Linked DNA regions of Archangium violaceum. The protein of the gene in region 2 interacts with the protein of the main gene of each other region in a pairwise test. Links are inferred from orthologs where the notes say so. Each region holds a gene or a part of one and is shown on either strand. Other genes may lie near its edges.

The links.
Region 1: the proteins of lpdA (region 2) and odhB interact in binary tests that used the Escherichia coli proteins (3 or more experiments, as listed by UniProt). The link is inferred for Archangium violaceum from one-to-one orthologs.

Annotation. Positions count from the first base shown.
Region 1 is NZ_CP069396.1:2,305,294-2,312,614, forward strand. The notes cover bases 2,617-5,616. They hold odhB (2-oxoglutarate dehydrogenase complex dihydrolipoyllysine-residue succinyltransferase), read right to left. Parts: upstream 4,726-5,616; coding sequence 3,508-4,725; downstream 2,617-3,507. Other genes in these bases: JRI60_RS09710 (S9 family peptidase), read left to right, coding at 2,617-3,056; JRI60_RS09715 (cold-shock protein), read right to left, coding at 3,161-3,364; JRI60_RS09725 (2-oxoglutarate dehydrogenase E1 component), read right to left, coding at 4,715-5,616. Also shown: JRI60_RS09705 (UPF0489 family protein), read right to left, coding at 1-725; more of JRI60_RS09710, read left to right, coding at 843-2,616; more of JRI60_RS09725, read right to left, coding at 5,617-7,321. UniProt on the Escherichia coli protein: E2 component of the 2-oxoglutarate dehydrogenase (OGDH) complex which catalyzes the second step in the conversion of 2-oxoglutarate to succinyl-CoA and CO(2).
Region 2 is NZ_CP069396.1:7,652,367-7,659,490, forward strand. Bases 2,284-5,086 are described here. They hold lpdA (dihydrolipoyl dehydrogenase), read right to left. Parts: upstream 4,483-5,086; coding sequence 3,085-4,482; downstream 2,284-3,084. Other genes in these bases: JRI60_RS30325 (DUF72 domain-containing protein), read left to right, coding at 2,284-3,009; JRI60_RS30335 (hypothetical protein), read left to right, coding at 4,558-5,086. Outside these bases: JRI60_RS30315 (dihydrolipoamide acetyltransferase family protein), read right to left, coding at 1-995; lipA (lipoyl synthase), read right to left, coding at 1,033-1,971; more of JRI60_RS30325, read left to right, coding at 2,221-2,283; more of JRI60_RS30335, read left to right, coding at 5,087-5,709; JRI60_RS30340 (hypothetical protein), read left to right, coding at 5,755-6,564; JRI60_RS30345 (WD40/YVTN/BNR-like repeat-containing protein), read left to right, coding at 6,633-7,124. UniProt on the Escherichia coli protein: Lipoamide dehydrogenase is a component of the glycine cleavage system as well as of the alpha-ketoacid dehydrogenase complexes.

The DNA.
Region 1 (7,321 bases), 5.3 Mb from region 2 along the record:
GCCACGTCCCGGAACAGCTCTCCAGAGGCCAGCAGCCCGCCACAGTGGTGCGGCTCCCTGGCCAGCGTCAGGGCGACGCACCTGCCCAGCACCGCCTCCCAGAAGGACTCCGAGTCCGGTGGCAGGAGGTACTCACGGATGACACCTCGGGGCCAGGGCAGCACCGTCGTCGGGTCCGCGTCGCTCAGGCTGGTGAAGCAGTCCAGGTCCACGTCCAGCAGCACCCGCTCGGCCGCCTCCAGCACCTCGCGCACCGCGTCTCCAGGGGCGGGCGCGTTGAAGGCCTCCGCCGCCCGGTCCACCGTGGGCACCACCACCAGCCGGTGCGAGCGCCCGCGCGTGTCCACGTAGATGTCTCCGGCGTAGGTCCCCCGGGGCCGTCCCCGTGCAATCACCAGGGCGTCCCCCACCAGTCCGGCCTCCATCGCCGCCAGCACGTGGTCGTAGTTGCGCACGTCCAGGGCCCACCGCGCGTGCTCGTCCAGGGCCCTCAGCCCCGCGGAGCGATCCGGTACCGCCCTGGGCGCCATCGGCATCACCAGGTCCAGGTGCCGGTCCAGCGTCACCAGCAGCGCCGCCGGTCCGTCCTCCCCGAGCGCGCAGGCCCACGCGGGCAGTGCCAGCCGGTGCGGGTCGAAGACGTACGCATCCGTCGGCCCCCGGCCGCCGCCGAGTGCCAGCCGGATGACTCCCGCCAGACGCAGGTGCCGCTGTGAATCGTCCATGACAGGGGAATAACCGTTCTCGCGCGGCATTTCGCGGGCCGCGCGCCGCCAGAGTGTAGGCTGCGCGCGCTTTCCAGCTCAAAGGAGGGAGCGCCCCCTTCCGGGCGCCAGCCTCGCATGCGCATCCTGCTCGCCGCCGCGCTCCTGTTCGTGGGCGCTTCCGCTCTTGCCCAGCAGCCCCCCGCCAAGACCATGACCGCTTCGCAAGACACCTTCCTCAAGGACTTCGCCGAGACGCGCCGCTTCATGAGCGGACGTCCCGTCAACCCCCGCATCACCCCGGACGAGAAGACGGTCCTCTTCCTGCGCGGCCAGCCCCGCGCGCCCGTCCAGACGCTCTTCGCCTTCGACGTGGCCTCCGGTGAGACGAAGGAGCTGCTCACCCCCGAGGCCATCCTCAAGGGCGGCGAGGAGACGCTCACCGCCGAGGAGAAGGCCCGCCGCGAGCGCATGCGCGTGAGCTCCCGGGGCTTCACCTCCTATCAGCTCTCCGAGGACGGCGAGCGCATCCTCGTGTCGCTCTCCGGCAAGCTCTACGTCGTGGAGCGCTCCACCGGGAAGTCCCTGGCGCTGAACACGGGCGCGGGCGTCATCGACCCGCGCTTCTCCCTGGACGGCAAGCAGGTGGCGTACGTGCGGGACCACGACGTCTTCCGCATCGACCTGGCCACCAACAAGGAGCACCGCGTCACCAGCGGAGGCACCGCGAAGAAGACGCACGGCCTGGCCGAGTTCGTCGCCCAGGAGGAGATGAGCCGCTTCTCCGGCTGGTGGTGGAGCCCGGACGCGAAGCTCATCGCCTACACGGAGTCCGACACCTCGGGTGTGGAGAACCTCTCCATCGTCGACGTGATGCACCCCGAGCGCGGCGCGGAGGACTACGCCTACCCGCGGCCGGGCAAGAACAACGCGAAGGTGCGCCTGGGCATCACCCCCGTCACCGGCGGGAAGACGGTCTGGGTGCAGTGGGACGCCGAGCAGTACCCCTACCTGGCCACGGTGGACTGGCCGAAGGCGGGGTCCCTCACCGTCCTCGTGCAGAACCGCACGCAGACGGAGCAGAAGCTGCTCGCGGTGGACACGGCCACCGGCAAGACGCGTGAGCTGCTCACCGAGAAGGACGAGGCCTGGATCGATCTGGAGCAGACCTTCCCCAAGTGGCTCGAGAGTGGCCAGGGCTTCCTCTGGTACACCGAGCGCAACGGCGGCCCCGAGGTGGAACTGCGCAACGCGGACGGGAGCCTCGCGCGCTCGCTGGTGAAGCCGGAGGCGGGCTTTCGCGGCCTCGCCCGCTACTCGGAGAAGGACGGCACGCTCTACTTCGTTGGCGGCCCCAACCCCTCGGAGAGCTACCTGTGGCGCGTGAAGGACGGCGGCGCCCCCGAGGTGGTGCGCCCCGGCACCACCGGTCCGGCCGTGGAGACCGGCAGCGTGTCCAAGTCCGGCGGCCTCGCCGTCGTCACGCACGCGAGCCCCACCTCCATGCCGCGCACCTACGTGGCGCGCGCGGACGGCACCCGCGTGGGCGAGCTGCCCTCCGTGGCCGTGGAGCCCGGCTTCACCCCCGTCGTCGAGTACCGCGAGGTGGGTCCGCTGAAGTTCCAGTCCTCGCTGGTGCGCCCGCGCAACATGAAGCCCGGCCAGAAGCTGCCCGTCATCGTCGAGGTGTACGCCGGCCCCACCGTCACCGTCGTCCACAAGAGCATGGCCCCCCACCTGCTGTCGCAGTGGATGGCGGACCAGGGCTTCCTCATCGCCCGCTTCGATGGCCGGGGCACTCCGCTGCGCGGCTCGAAGTGGCAGCGCGCCGTGCACCTCGACTTCTCCGGCGTGACGCTGGAGGACCAGGTCGCCGCCGTCCAGGCGCTCGCCGCCCAGGTGCCCGAGGTGGACCTTCAGCGCGTGGGCATCGAGGGCTGGAGCTTCGGCGGCTACATGTCCGCGCTCGCCGCCCTCAAGCGTCCGGACTTCTTCAAGGCCGCCGTGGCCGGCGCTCCCGTGGTGGACTGGCTCGACTACGACACCCACTACACCGAGCGCTACCTGGGCCTGCCCCAGCAGCACCCCGAGGCCTACGAGAAGAGCTCGCTGCTCACCCACGCGCGTGACACGAGCAAGGGCATCTCCCCGCTGCTCCTCATGCACGGCACCGCGGACGACAACGTCTACTTCTTCCATACGCTCAAGCTGTCCGATGCCCTCTTCCGCGCCGGCAAGCCGCACCAGCTGCTGCCCCTCAGCGGCCTCACGCACATGGTGCCGGATCCGCTCGTCACCCAGCGCCAGTACGAGTGGGTGATGAACCACTTCAAGCAGCACCTGGCGAAGTAGCGCCCGCGGGCGCGCCGCCCCGCAAAGAGAAAGGCCCGGCTCTCCTCGTGGGGGCCGGGCCTTTTTCCGAGGCCACTACTTGTACGGAGTGGCTCGGGGCGACATCAAACCGCGCGAACGTTCTGCGCCTGCAGTCCCTTCGGGCCGCGGGCCAGCTCGAACTCAACCTTCTGCCCCTCGGCGAGGGTCCGGAACCCGTCCATGTTGATGGCGGTGTGGTGGCAGAACACGTCCTCGCCACCGCCGTCCTGCACGATGAATCCGAAGCCCTTCGCGTCGTTGAACCACTTCACGGTACCAGTTGCCATGGTGCTTCCTTGTCAGGAGCGGACCGAGGCCCGCTCGATCTCCCGTCCCCCGTCCGTCGGGTGACAAGTGAAGTTGTAGGCGGGCAGCCGAGCGCCTGTCCAGCGGCCGCCCTGTTTTCCTGCTTGGTCAGTTTATCCAGATTTCAAATTTCCAGCAGGAGTCGAGTCGGGTCCTCGATGCACTCCTTGACGCGCACCAGGAACTGCACGGCCTCGCGGCCGTCGATGAGGCGGTGGTCGTAGGAGAGGGCCAGGTACATGATGGGCCGGATGACGACCTGGCCGTTGCGGGCCACGGGGCGCTCCACGATGTTGTGCATCCCCAGGATGCCCGTCTGGGGCGGGTTGAGGATGGGGGTGGAGAGCATCGAGCCGAAGATGCCGCCGTTGGAGATGGTGAAGGTGCCGCCCTGCAGCTCCGCGAGCGTCAGCTTGTCGTTGCGAGCGCGCGTGCCGTAGTCGCCGATCTTCTTCTCCAGGTCGGCCAGCGACAGGGTGTCCGCGTCACGCACGACGGGGACCACGAGGCCGCGCGAGCCGCTCACCGCCACGCCGATGTCGTAGTAGTGCTTGAAGATGACGTCGTCGCCGTCGATCTCCGCGTTGACCTGGGGGAAGGCCTTGAGGGCCTCGACGGCCGCGCGCACGAAGAAGCTCATGAAGCCCAGCTTGATGCCGTGCTTGGCCTGGAACTTCTCGTTGTACTGCTTGCGCAGGTCCATCACCGCGCCCATGTCCACCTCGTTGAAGGTGGTGAGGATGGCGGCGGTGGACTGGGCCTGGATGAGGCGCTCGGCCACGCGGCGGCGCAGCGGCGTCATCTTCACGCGCTCCTCGCGGTCGGCGCGGGCGCGCGGACCGGAGGGGGCGGGAGCGGGCGCCGGAGCGCGCTGGGCGGGAGCCTCGGCCGGGCGGTTGAGCTGACCGAGCACGTCCTCCTTGGTGATGCGGCCGCCGGTGCCGGAGCCCTTGAGCTGGGCCACGTCCACCTTGTTCTCCTCGGCGATCTTCCGGGCGGTGGGCGTCATGCGGGCATCGGACGAGGCCGCGGGAGCCGCGGCGGCGGCGGGCGCCGGAGCGGCGGCGGGAGCCGGGGTCTGCGGGGCGGTGGCGGTGGCGCCAGCGCCGGCCTCGATGGTGCCCAGCACGTCGCCCACGCGCACCTTGTCGCCCTCGTTGAAGGCGATGGTGGCGATGGAGCCGGCGGCGGGAGCGGGCACGTCGATGGTGACCTTGTCGGTCTCCAGGACGACGAGGGGCTCGTCGGCGGAGACCGCCTCGCCCTTCTTCTTGTTCCACTTCCCGACGACGGCTTCAGTGATGGACTCGCCCAGGGGCGGGACTTTCAATTCAACGGCCATTCTTGGTTCCTCGGAGGATGGCTTCCTCGACGATGAGCTGCTGCTCGAGGTTGTGCGTCTGCGTGAAGCCGGTGGCGGGGCTGGCGGCCTCCGCGCGGCCGATGTAGCCCAGCTTCAGCGGACCCTGGCCTCGAGCGGCGGCCAGGTCGTGCAGGCGGGGGAACATGAAGTGCCAGGCGCCCGAGTTGCGAGGCTCTTCCTGGACCCAGAAGAGCTCGGTGAGCTTCGGCATCTTCGCGACGAGGCCTGCCAGCTCGTCGAAGGGGAAGGGGTAGAGCTGCTCCAGGCGCACGATGGCGATGGAGGAGTCCTTGTGCTCGTCGCGGGCCTTGACCAGGTCGTAGTAGACCTTGCCGCTGCACAGCAGCAGCCGCGTGACGCCGGCCGGGTCCACCTTGTCCGGGATGACCTCCTGGAAGGTGCCGCTGGTCAGCTCGTCCAGCTTGCTCACCGCCTCGGGGCGGCGCAGCAGGCTCTTGGGCGACATGACGACGAGCGGCTTGCGCAGCGGGCGCAGCACCTGGCGCCGCAGCAGGTGGAAGATCTGCGCGGGCGTGGTGGGGTAGGCGACCTGGATGTTGTCCTGGGCGCTCAGGCTGAGGAAGCGCTCCAGACGGGCGCTGGAGTGCTCGGGGCCCTGGCCCTCGTAGCCGTGCGGCAGAAGCAGCGTGAGGCCGCTGAGCCGCCGCCACTTGCTCTCACCGGCGGCGATGAACTGGTCGATGATGATTTGAGCGCCGTTGGCGAAGTCACCGAACTGGGCCTCCCAGATGACGAGGCCGTCCGGCACGTCCAGGCTGTAGCCGTACTCGAAGCCGAGCACGCCCATCTCGGACAGCGGGCTGTTGTAGATGTCGAGGCGGGCCTTGCCGGTGGCGAACTGCCGCAGCGGCACGAACTTCTCACCCGTCTTCACGTCGTGCAGCACGGCGTGGCGGTGGCTGAAGGTGCCGCGCTCCACGTCCTGGCCGCTCAGGCGGACCATGTAGCCCTCGGACAGCAGCGTGGCGTAGGCCAGCGACTCGCCCTCGCTCCACTGCAGCTCCTCGGTCTGCAACATGCTCTGGCGCTTCTTGAGCACCGTGCGATCCACGTCGCGGTGGACGTTGAAGCTCTCGGGCACCTCCGTGAGCCTGGCCAGGGCGGAGCGCAGCGTCTCCTTGCTCACCCCGGTGGTGACGTCGGGCACACCCGACTCCGGCCCGCCCTTGTAGGGCTTCCACAGGCCCTCGAGCGCGTTGGGCTCCTTGAACTGGCTCTCCGCGCGGGCCCGGCTGAGCGCCGCGTCGAACTCCTGCAGGCAGCGCTGCTTGAGGGCCTCGGACTCCTCCGCGGGCACGCGGCCCTTCTCCGCCAGCTGCTGCGCGTAGAGCGTGCGCACCGTCGGGTGCTTGCGGATGATGTCGTACATCGACGGCTGGGTGAACGAGGGGTCGTCGCCCTCGTTGTGGCCGTAGCGGCGGTAGCAGACGAGGTCGATGACCACGTCGCTCTTGAAGGTCTGCCGGTACTCGGCCATCAGGCGCGCCACGTGGACGCACGCCTCCGGGTCATCCCCGTTCACGTGGAAGACGGGGACGTCCAGCATCTGCGCCAGCGCCGTGGAGTAGATGGAGCTGCGCGAGTCGGACGGGTCCGTGGTGAAGCCCACCTGGTTGTTGATGACCAGGTGCAGCGTGCCGCCCGTCTCGTAGCCCTTGAGCCGCGCCAGGTTGAGCGTCTCGGCCACCACGCCCTGGCCGATGAAGGCCGCGTCGCCGTGGATGAGCAGCGGCATCACCTTGGTGCGCTCGCCGTCTCCGCCGCGGTCCTGCTTGGCGCGCACGCGGCCCTCCACCACCGGGTTCACCGCCTCCAGGTGGCTGGGGTTGAAGGCCAGCGACAGGTGGATGCTCTGCCCGCCCCGCGTGCCGTGGTCCGAGCTGAAGCCCATGTGGTACTTCACGTCGCCACGGCCCATGTGCTGCTTGGGATCCTTCGGGCCCTCGAACTCGCTGAAGATCTGGTCCGGCTTCTTGCCCAGGATGTTCGTCAGCACGTTGAGGCGGCCGCGGTGGGCCATGCCGATGACGACCTCCTTGAGGCCCAGGTCGCCGCCCACCTCGAGCACGGCGTCCATCATGGGCACCAGCGCCTCACCGCCATCGAGCGCGAAGCGCTTGGCGCCGACGAACTTGGTGTGCAGGAAGTTCTCGAAGCCCTCGGCGTAGGACAGCTTGGTGAGGATGTGGCGCTGCTCCTCCACCGTGAACTCCGTGCGGTTCTCGGTGTACTCCATGCGCCGCAGCAGCCAGCGCCGCCGCTCGCTGTCGAGCATGTGCATGAACTCGACGCCGATGGAGCCGGTATACGTGCGGCGCAGCCGGCCCATCAGGTCCTTGAGCTTCACCCGCGCCTCGGGGAAGACGTTGGAGCTCTCCACCATCTGCTCCAGCTCCGTGGTGGAGAAGTGCGAGTCATCCACCAGGCCCACGTCGGCCACGTGCTCCAGGGGCGGGCGCGGCCGGCCGAGCGGGTCGAGCTTCGCGCGCAGGTGGCCACGCAGGCGGAAGGCCGAGATGACCTGATCCACCCGGGCCTGCAGCTTCATGTCCTG
Region 2 (7,124 bases):
TCGTCCATCTTCAGCTTGCGCTCACGCGCCGCGTTGCTGAGGCGGACGATCTCCTCGGCGAGCTCGCGCAGGGTGAGCCGGTCCGCGTGCTTGATGACGGGGACGGTGAGACCCTCGGGGGTGGCCACGGCGATGCCGATGTTGAACTCGCCCCGGACGACGAGCTCCTGGGCGGCCTCGTCCATGTTGGCGTTGACCTGGGGGAACTTCTTCATCGCCGCGATGACGGCCTTCACGATGAAGGGCAGGAAGGACAGCTTCGCCTTCTCGCCGGCGGCGGCCAGGGTGTCGTTGAGGCGCTTGCGGAGGGCCACCAGCTCGGTGGAATCCACCTCCTCGACGAAGCCGAAGTGCGGCGCGGTGAACTTCGAGCGCACCATCTTCTCGGCGATCTTCTTGCGCAGGCCGCGCAGGGGAATCCGCTCGTCGCCACGGCCCGACACCACCGAGGGGGCGGCCGGACGGGCCTGGGCCGGAGCGGCCACCTCGTTGCGCGCGGAGCGGCCACCCTCGAGGGCGGCCACCACGTCGGCCTTCATCACGCGGCCCTGGGGACCGGAGCCGGGGATCTCCGCGAGGTTGAGGCCGTGCTCGGCCGCCATGCGGCGGGTGAGCGGCGTGGCCAGCACCTTGGAGGCGGCCTGGGGACCCGTGGCCTGGGCGGCCACGGCCGCGGGCTGGGCAGCGGGAGCCGCGGCCGGAGCGCCATGGGCGGCGGGGGCACCATGACCCGAGGCCTGGACCGGAGCGGCGCCCTCGATCTCCATCGTGACGAGGAGCTGATGGACCTTGGCGATCTCGCCTTCCTTGCCGTGCGTCTGCACGACACGACCGGCCTTGGGGCTGGGCACGGTCACGGTGGCCTTGTCGGTCATCACCTCGGCGAGCGTCTGGTCCTCCTTGACCAAATCGCCGGCCTTGACGTGCCACTTGACCAGCTCGCCCTCCTGAACACCTTCGCCCAGGTCGGGCAGCTTGAACTCGAAGATCGCCATTCGCGGATCCGTATCGGGTGTGGGGTAGAAAAAGGCGTCAGGTGCCGCTGCTGGCGAGCCCCAGGCGCTCGCGCTCCATGAGTCCCTTCATGAAGAACTCGGCGGCGCGGTAGCTGGAGCGAACCAGCGGCCCGGAGGCGACGTAGAGGAAGCCGTAGGACTCGGCGAGCTTCTTGTAGTCCTCGAACTGCTGAGGAGTGACGAAGCGCTCCACGCGCAGGTGGTACTGGGACGGCTGCAGGTACTGACCGAGCGTGAGCACGTCCACGCCCACCGCGCGCAGGTCCTTGAAGGTCTGATCCAGCTCGGCGTCCGTCTCACCCAGACCGACCATGATGGAGGTCTTGGTGTAGAGCCGCTCCGGCCGCTGCTTGAGGTACTCGAGCACCTTGAGGGACTGGCGGTAGGTGGCGCGCCGATCGCGCACGGTGGGGGTGAGGCGCTCCACCGTCTCCACGTTGTGGGCCACCACGTGCGGGCGGGCCTCGGCCACGGTGGTCAGGTCGCGCTCCACGCCCTTGAAGTCGGGGATGAGCACCTCGACGATCGTCTTCGGCGAGTGCTGGCGCAGCTCGCGGATGGCCGAGGCGAAGTGGCTGGCGCCGCCGTCCGGCCGATCATCCCGGTTCACGGAGGTGACCACGATGTACTCGAGATCCATCTCCTTGACGGCCTGGGCCAGGTGGATGGGCTCCATGGGGTCCAACGGAGGGGGCGCGCCCACCTTCACGTGGCAGAAGCGGCACGCACGGGTGCACACCTCGCCCATGAGCATGACGGTGGCGGTGCCACCACCCCAGCACTCGGCGATGTTGGGGCAGCGGGCCTCCTCGCACACGGTGGCCAGCTTCGTGCGGCGGACGATGGATTTCACCCGCTCGTACCCCTCCCCGTGGGGGAGGCGCACCTTCAGCCACTCGGGCTTCCGGGTGGACTCGGATACCTGCGGCAGGGGGAAACGATCGGGAGTTGCCATGGGTCGCGGGCCTTGTACGGTTGGGGCGAAAGCAGGGTCAAGCGGGAAGCCTTGACGCGAGGCGTCAGCTTCCTCGCACCACGATACTCCTCCCGTTCTAACGTCTCAGCCCTCGGAGGGCAGCGGCGGCGCGCGCAGGGGGGCGAGAGCCCTTCCCGGGGGCTGTAAGCGAATCTTGCTCGACGGATGAGCGGACCCAGGGCCCCGGGCTCGACTCCCTGGCGGGGCGGGAGTGCCCATCCTTGGGGCATGAGGGCCATCCACCTGGGGACGAGTGGCTACGTCTACAAGCACTGGAAGGGACTCTTCTACCCTCCCAAGCTGCCAGCCAGCCGCTGGCTCCCCTACTTCGCCCAGGTGTTCGCGACGGTGGAGCTGAACGCCCCCTTCTACCGGCTGCCCACGGCGGACGCGGTGGACGGATGGAGGGAGCAGACGCCCGCGGGCTTCCGCTTCGCGTGCAAGGGCAGCCGCTACCTGACACACATGAAGCGGCTGACGGACGTGGGAGAAGGCCTGGAGCGCTACTTCAACGTCATCCTGCGCCTGGGCCCGAAGCTGGGCCCGGTGCTGTGGCAGCTCCCGCCACAGATGAAAAAACCGGATCCGGAGCGGGTGGATCGCTTCCTCTCCGCCCTGCCCCGCGACGTCCAGTACGTCTTCGAGTTCCGCGACGCGGCCTGGTACCACGAGGAGGTGCTGGAGGTGCTCGACCGTTGGGGCGTGGCGGTGTGCGAGCACGACCTGGTGCCGGTGCCCCCACCGCGCGTCACGGGGGGCTTCCGCTACCTGCGCTTCCACGGAGCGGGCTCGCGCTATGCCGGGCGCTATGGCCGCGAGGCGCTCTGGCCGGTGGCGTGCGCTCTGGACACCTGGAGACGCAAGGGACGCACGGCCTGGGTCTACTTCAACAACGACCTACACGGGCACGCGCTGCTAGACGCGTTCGACTTGGCGGAGCTGCTGGGCCGAGTGCCAGTGCACCCACCGCCGGACATGCGAAGGCCGTCCGAGACAGAAGAGTCCCGAACGGCCTGATTCCCCCCCACCCCTCTCCCTCCGGGAGAGGGACGGGGTGAGGGTATCTGAACCCACCGGATTACCAGCCGTGGCTCAGATGTGGATCGGGTGACCCAGGGTGGCCTCGGCGCCCTCCTTCATGATCTCGGAGAGCGTGGGGTGGGCGTGCATGGTGTGCGCGAGCTCCTCGGTGGTGATCTCCAGGCGCATGGCGACACAGGCCTCGGCGAGCAGCTCGGTGGCGTGGGGGCCGACGAGGTGGACACCGAGGACCTCGTCATACTTCTTGTCGGAGACGACCTTGATCATGCCGATGGCCTCGTTGGAGATGGAGGCCTTGGTGACGGCGGAGAACGGGAAGATGGCGCTCTTGACGTCGTAGCCGCGCTCCTTGGCCTTCTTCTCGGTGAGGCCGACGGAGGCCACCTCGGGGTAGCAGTAGGTAGCGGAGGGGGTGAGGTCGTAGTTGATGGGAGCGGGGTTCTTGCCGGCGATGTGCTCGACGGCGAGGACGCACTCGGCGCTGGCCACGTGGGCGAGCATGGGCGTGGGGATGACATCACCGATCGCGTACACGTTCGGCTCGGTGGTGCGCATCATGGTGTCGGTCTTGATGAAACCGCGGTCGGGCTTGATGGAGGTGAGCTGCAGCCCGATGTCCTCGGTGACGGGAGCGCGGCCGACGGCGGACAGGACGAGCTCGGCCTCGATGGTGCGGGTCTCGCTGCCGACGGTCATGGTCAGCTTGACGCCGTTGGCGGTGTTCTCGACCTTCTCCACCTTGGCACCTGTGTGGAGGTCGATCTTCCGGCGCTTGAAGTGCTTCTCCAGCTCCTTGGAGGCGTCGATGTCCTCGATGGGGAGCAGGTTGGGCATGTACTCCACGATGGAGACCTGGCTGCCCATGTGGTTGAAGACGGAGGCGAACTCGCAGCCCACGGCGCCCGCGCCGATGACGATCAGGCTCTTGGGGATGCGGTCGATCTCCAGGATGGAGTCGCTGTTGAGGACCCGCTTGTGGTCCACGACGATGTTGGGCAGCGACTTGGGCACCGAGCCGGTGGCGATGATGATGTTCTTGGTGTCCAGCGTCTGCTTGGAGCCACCCTCGAGGGCGACCTCGACCTTGCCCTTGCCGGCGATGCGGCCGTGCCCCTTGAACACGGTCACCTTGTTCTTCTTCATCAGGTAGTCGATGCCGTTGGCACCCTTGGTGACCACCTTCTGCTTGTGCTCCTGGACCTTGGCCCAGTTGACCACCGGAGCCGGCACCTCGATACCGAAGTCCGCGGCCTCACGGATGTGGTTGAGCAGCGCGGCGGACCAGAGGAGGGACTTGGTGGGGATGCAGCCGCGGTGGAGGCAGGTGCCACCCAGGCGCTTGTCCTTCTCGATGATAGCCGTCTTCAGCCCGAGCTGCGCGGCTCGGATGGCACCGACGTAACCGCCAGGGCCCGAACCGATGATGACCACGTCGAAAGTCTCAGCCACGAACGCCTCCGGAGTGGATGTACCCGCGCGGCGCTGATAACCACCCATCCCGGCCGGAATCAAGGAGTTTGCACCGTGCGACGCTTTCCGCTCCGAACGCTGCTGCTGATGGCGCTGGCCCTGGTGGCCTTCGCGCGCCTGTACTACCTCACCCATCTGACCGAGCGTCAGGTCGAGAGCCCCACCCCCGCCCCGGCGAAGACGGACGAGAGGGTCATCGACGTGGAGCCTCGTGGCCCCGAGGCTGGCCCCACCCCGGGCGCCCAGACCTGCCGCACCCTGGATCGCACCCTGGAAGGCGCGGTGCGAGCCCCCACGGACCCGGCCGCCCTCTCCGCGGTCCGGCAACAGCTGGACGCCTGCTCCCAGCCGCCCGCGCGCGCCTGTGAGCTGGGAGCGGCCCTGGATGCCCGCTCCCCGCTCGACTCGGGGACGACGCCCCTGCGGGAGCTGCTGGTGGCCCTGTGCCAACGCTGCCCGGCCGGGACCAATCCCTGTGCGGGTTCCGTCACACGGGCAGTGCTGGGGCTGAACGCCGGGCTTTCAGCCAACCCAGCCAACATGCGCTGGAACCTGGAGCACGCCGGACCGGGGACCCCGACCGCCTGCGCCGAGGTGACACGCTCCTTGTTGGCACCGGCGGCCGTGGCCAGGGACATGCTGACGGCCGCGCAGAAGGAGATGCTCGGACAGCTGGCGCCCACCTGCTCGCGGGCGGGGCAGTTCCCCGCGAACGTGTTGAACGCGGCCGTGGTGCAGGGCCACGTGCCCGCGCTGGCGCAGCTCGTCCAGGCGAATCCGGCTGGAGAGAGCGCCGTGCTGAAGCCCACCCGGACCCTGGGAGCCCAGAACGGAGACAAGGCCTTTGACGGACAAGAGGCCACGAGTGCGAACCTCACGGCGACCCCTCAGGCGCCGCGCTGGGAGAAGGACGGTGCGCTGAGCGCGGTGTTCGACCCTCCCGTGCGCCAGTTGACAGCCCTGCGCGTGCGAGCCAGTGGTGCGGGGACCCTGCGCGCTGTCGTCCGTACCGAGGGGGACCTGGGGCTGAGCGATCCGGACACGAACACGAGCTTCGTCCTTCCGGTGGCCTGCCGCTTCCGTGGCACCGGACAGTGGGAGACCTGCGCGCTGCCGGTGCCGCTGCTGGAGGTGGAGGCGCTCAGCGTGTTCCCCGACAAGGACAAGCTCACGCTGAGCGAGGTAGAGGCGCGCGGAACGCGGTGAGCGGGGTGCAACGGAGCAGGAGGATGGGCATCGAAGGGGCCGCCCATGCGAATCCACCTGCTCGCACTGACCCTGATGGCCACCCCGGCCCTGGCTGAAAGCCCGCTGTCGGCGCTCGTCGCCGAGTACGAAACGGGGCCGGCCTACATCTTCCAGAACGACGGGCGCTACGGCCCGACCGGCACCCAGTACGAGGCCGACGAGCTCAACCAGAAGGCCAATCTGTATCGGACCCAACGGATCGCGCTCGAGGCGAGGCTGGGAGAGCGCCACGGCCTCATCCTGCTGTACGCGCCGTTCGAGATCACCACGCGCGCGACACTGTCCAGGGACATCGACTTCCGCGGCACGGTGTTCCCGGCGGGCACGGCGGTGGACAGCCGCTACCTGTTCGACGGGTATCGGGCCAGCTACCTCTACCGGCTCGTCAACGGCGAGCGCTTCTCCTGGGACATCGGGGCGAGCGTGCAGATCCGCAACGCGCTGGTGGACCTGAGCGCGGTGGACGGAACGCGCTACACGAAGGAGAGCGACATCGGCGTGGTGGGGGCGCTGAAGACGCGGCTGCGCTACGAGCTGCCCTCGCGGGTCTGGGCGGGGCTCGAGGCCGACGCACTGTCCACCTTCGGACTGCTGGGCAACACCACGGGCGGCATCTACGACGTGGCGCTGACGTTGGGCATTCCGCTGAGCGCGAAGGGCGACGTGAGCGCCTACGCGCGACTGCGGCTGCTCGGGGGTGGCGCGGACGTGAAGCGCCGGGACATCTACAACTGGGGCAACTTCGGCTTCGCGCTCGTGGGAGTGCAGGCCGACCTGGTGTCACTGGTCGAACGCGGCCTCTCCAAGCAGTGACCGTGTCCATCCCCTCTCCCTCTGGGAGAGGGTTAGGGTGAGGGTCTTCCCCTTCCGAGAAGACCCCGATGCTCTCCCTATACCTGTGCGCACTGCTCGCCACCACGCCCCCGCCCGTGGAACTGCGAGCAGGCGCGGCCGAGCCCGATGACGAGGTGTTGCTGCACATCACCGGGCTCACGCTGCCGGTGCGCGCGGAGGCGGGCCTGTACCTCTACGGGAAGCTCGTCGCCCCGTCCCACTCACTCCGGGCGCTGTTGCTGCGCAGCACCGACGGAGGCACGCGCTGGACCGAAGTGCTCCCCACCATGGAACACAGCGAGGTGCTCTTCGTGGAGTTCGCGGGCTGCGAGGGCCGCGCCCTGGTGGGCTGGAGCACGGAGGGCCCTGGGGAGCTCACGCTGTTCGCCAGCGCGGACTGCGGAGCGACGTGGAAACGCCGGAGCAAGCTGCCCAAGGAGGTCTGGTCCGAATGGCCAGTCCAGATGGCCTGGGCGGACCGCCAACACGGCACCGTGTGGCTCGAGGACACGAGCCAGGAGAACGCCCCCCTCCACGTG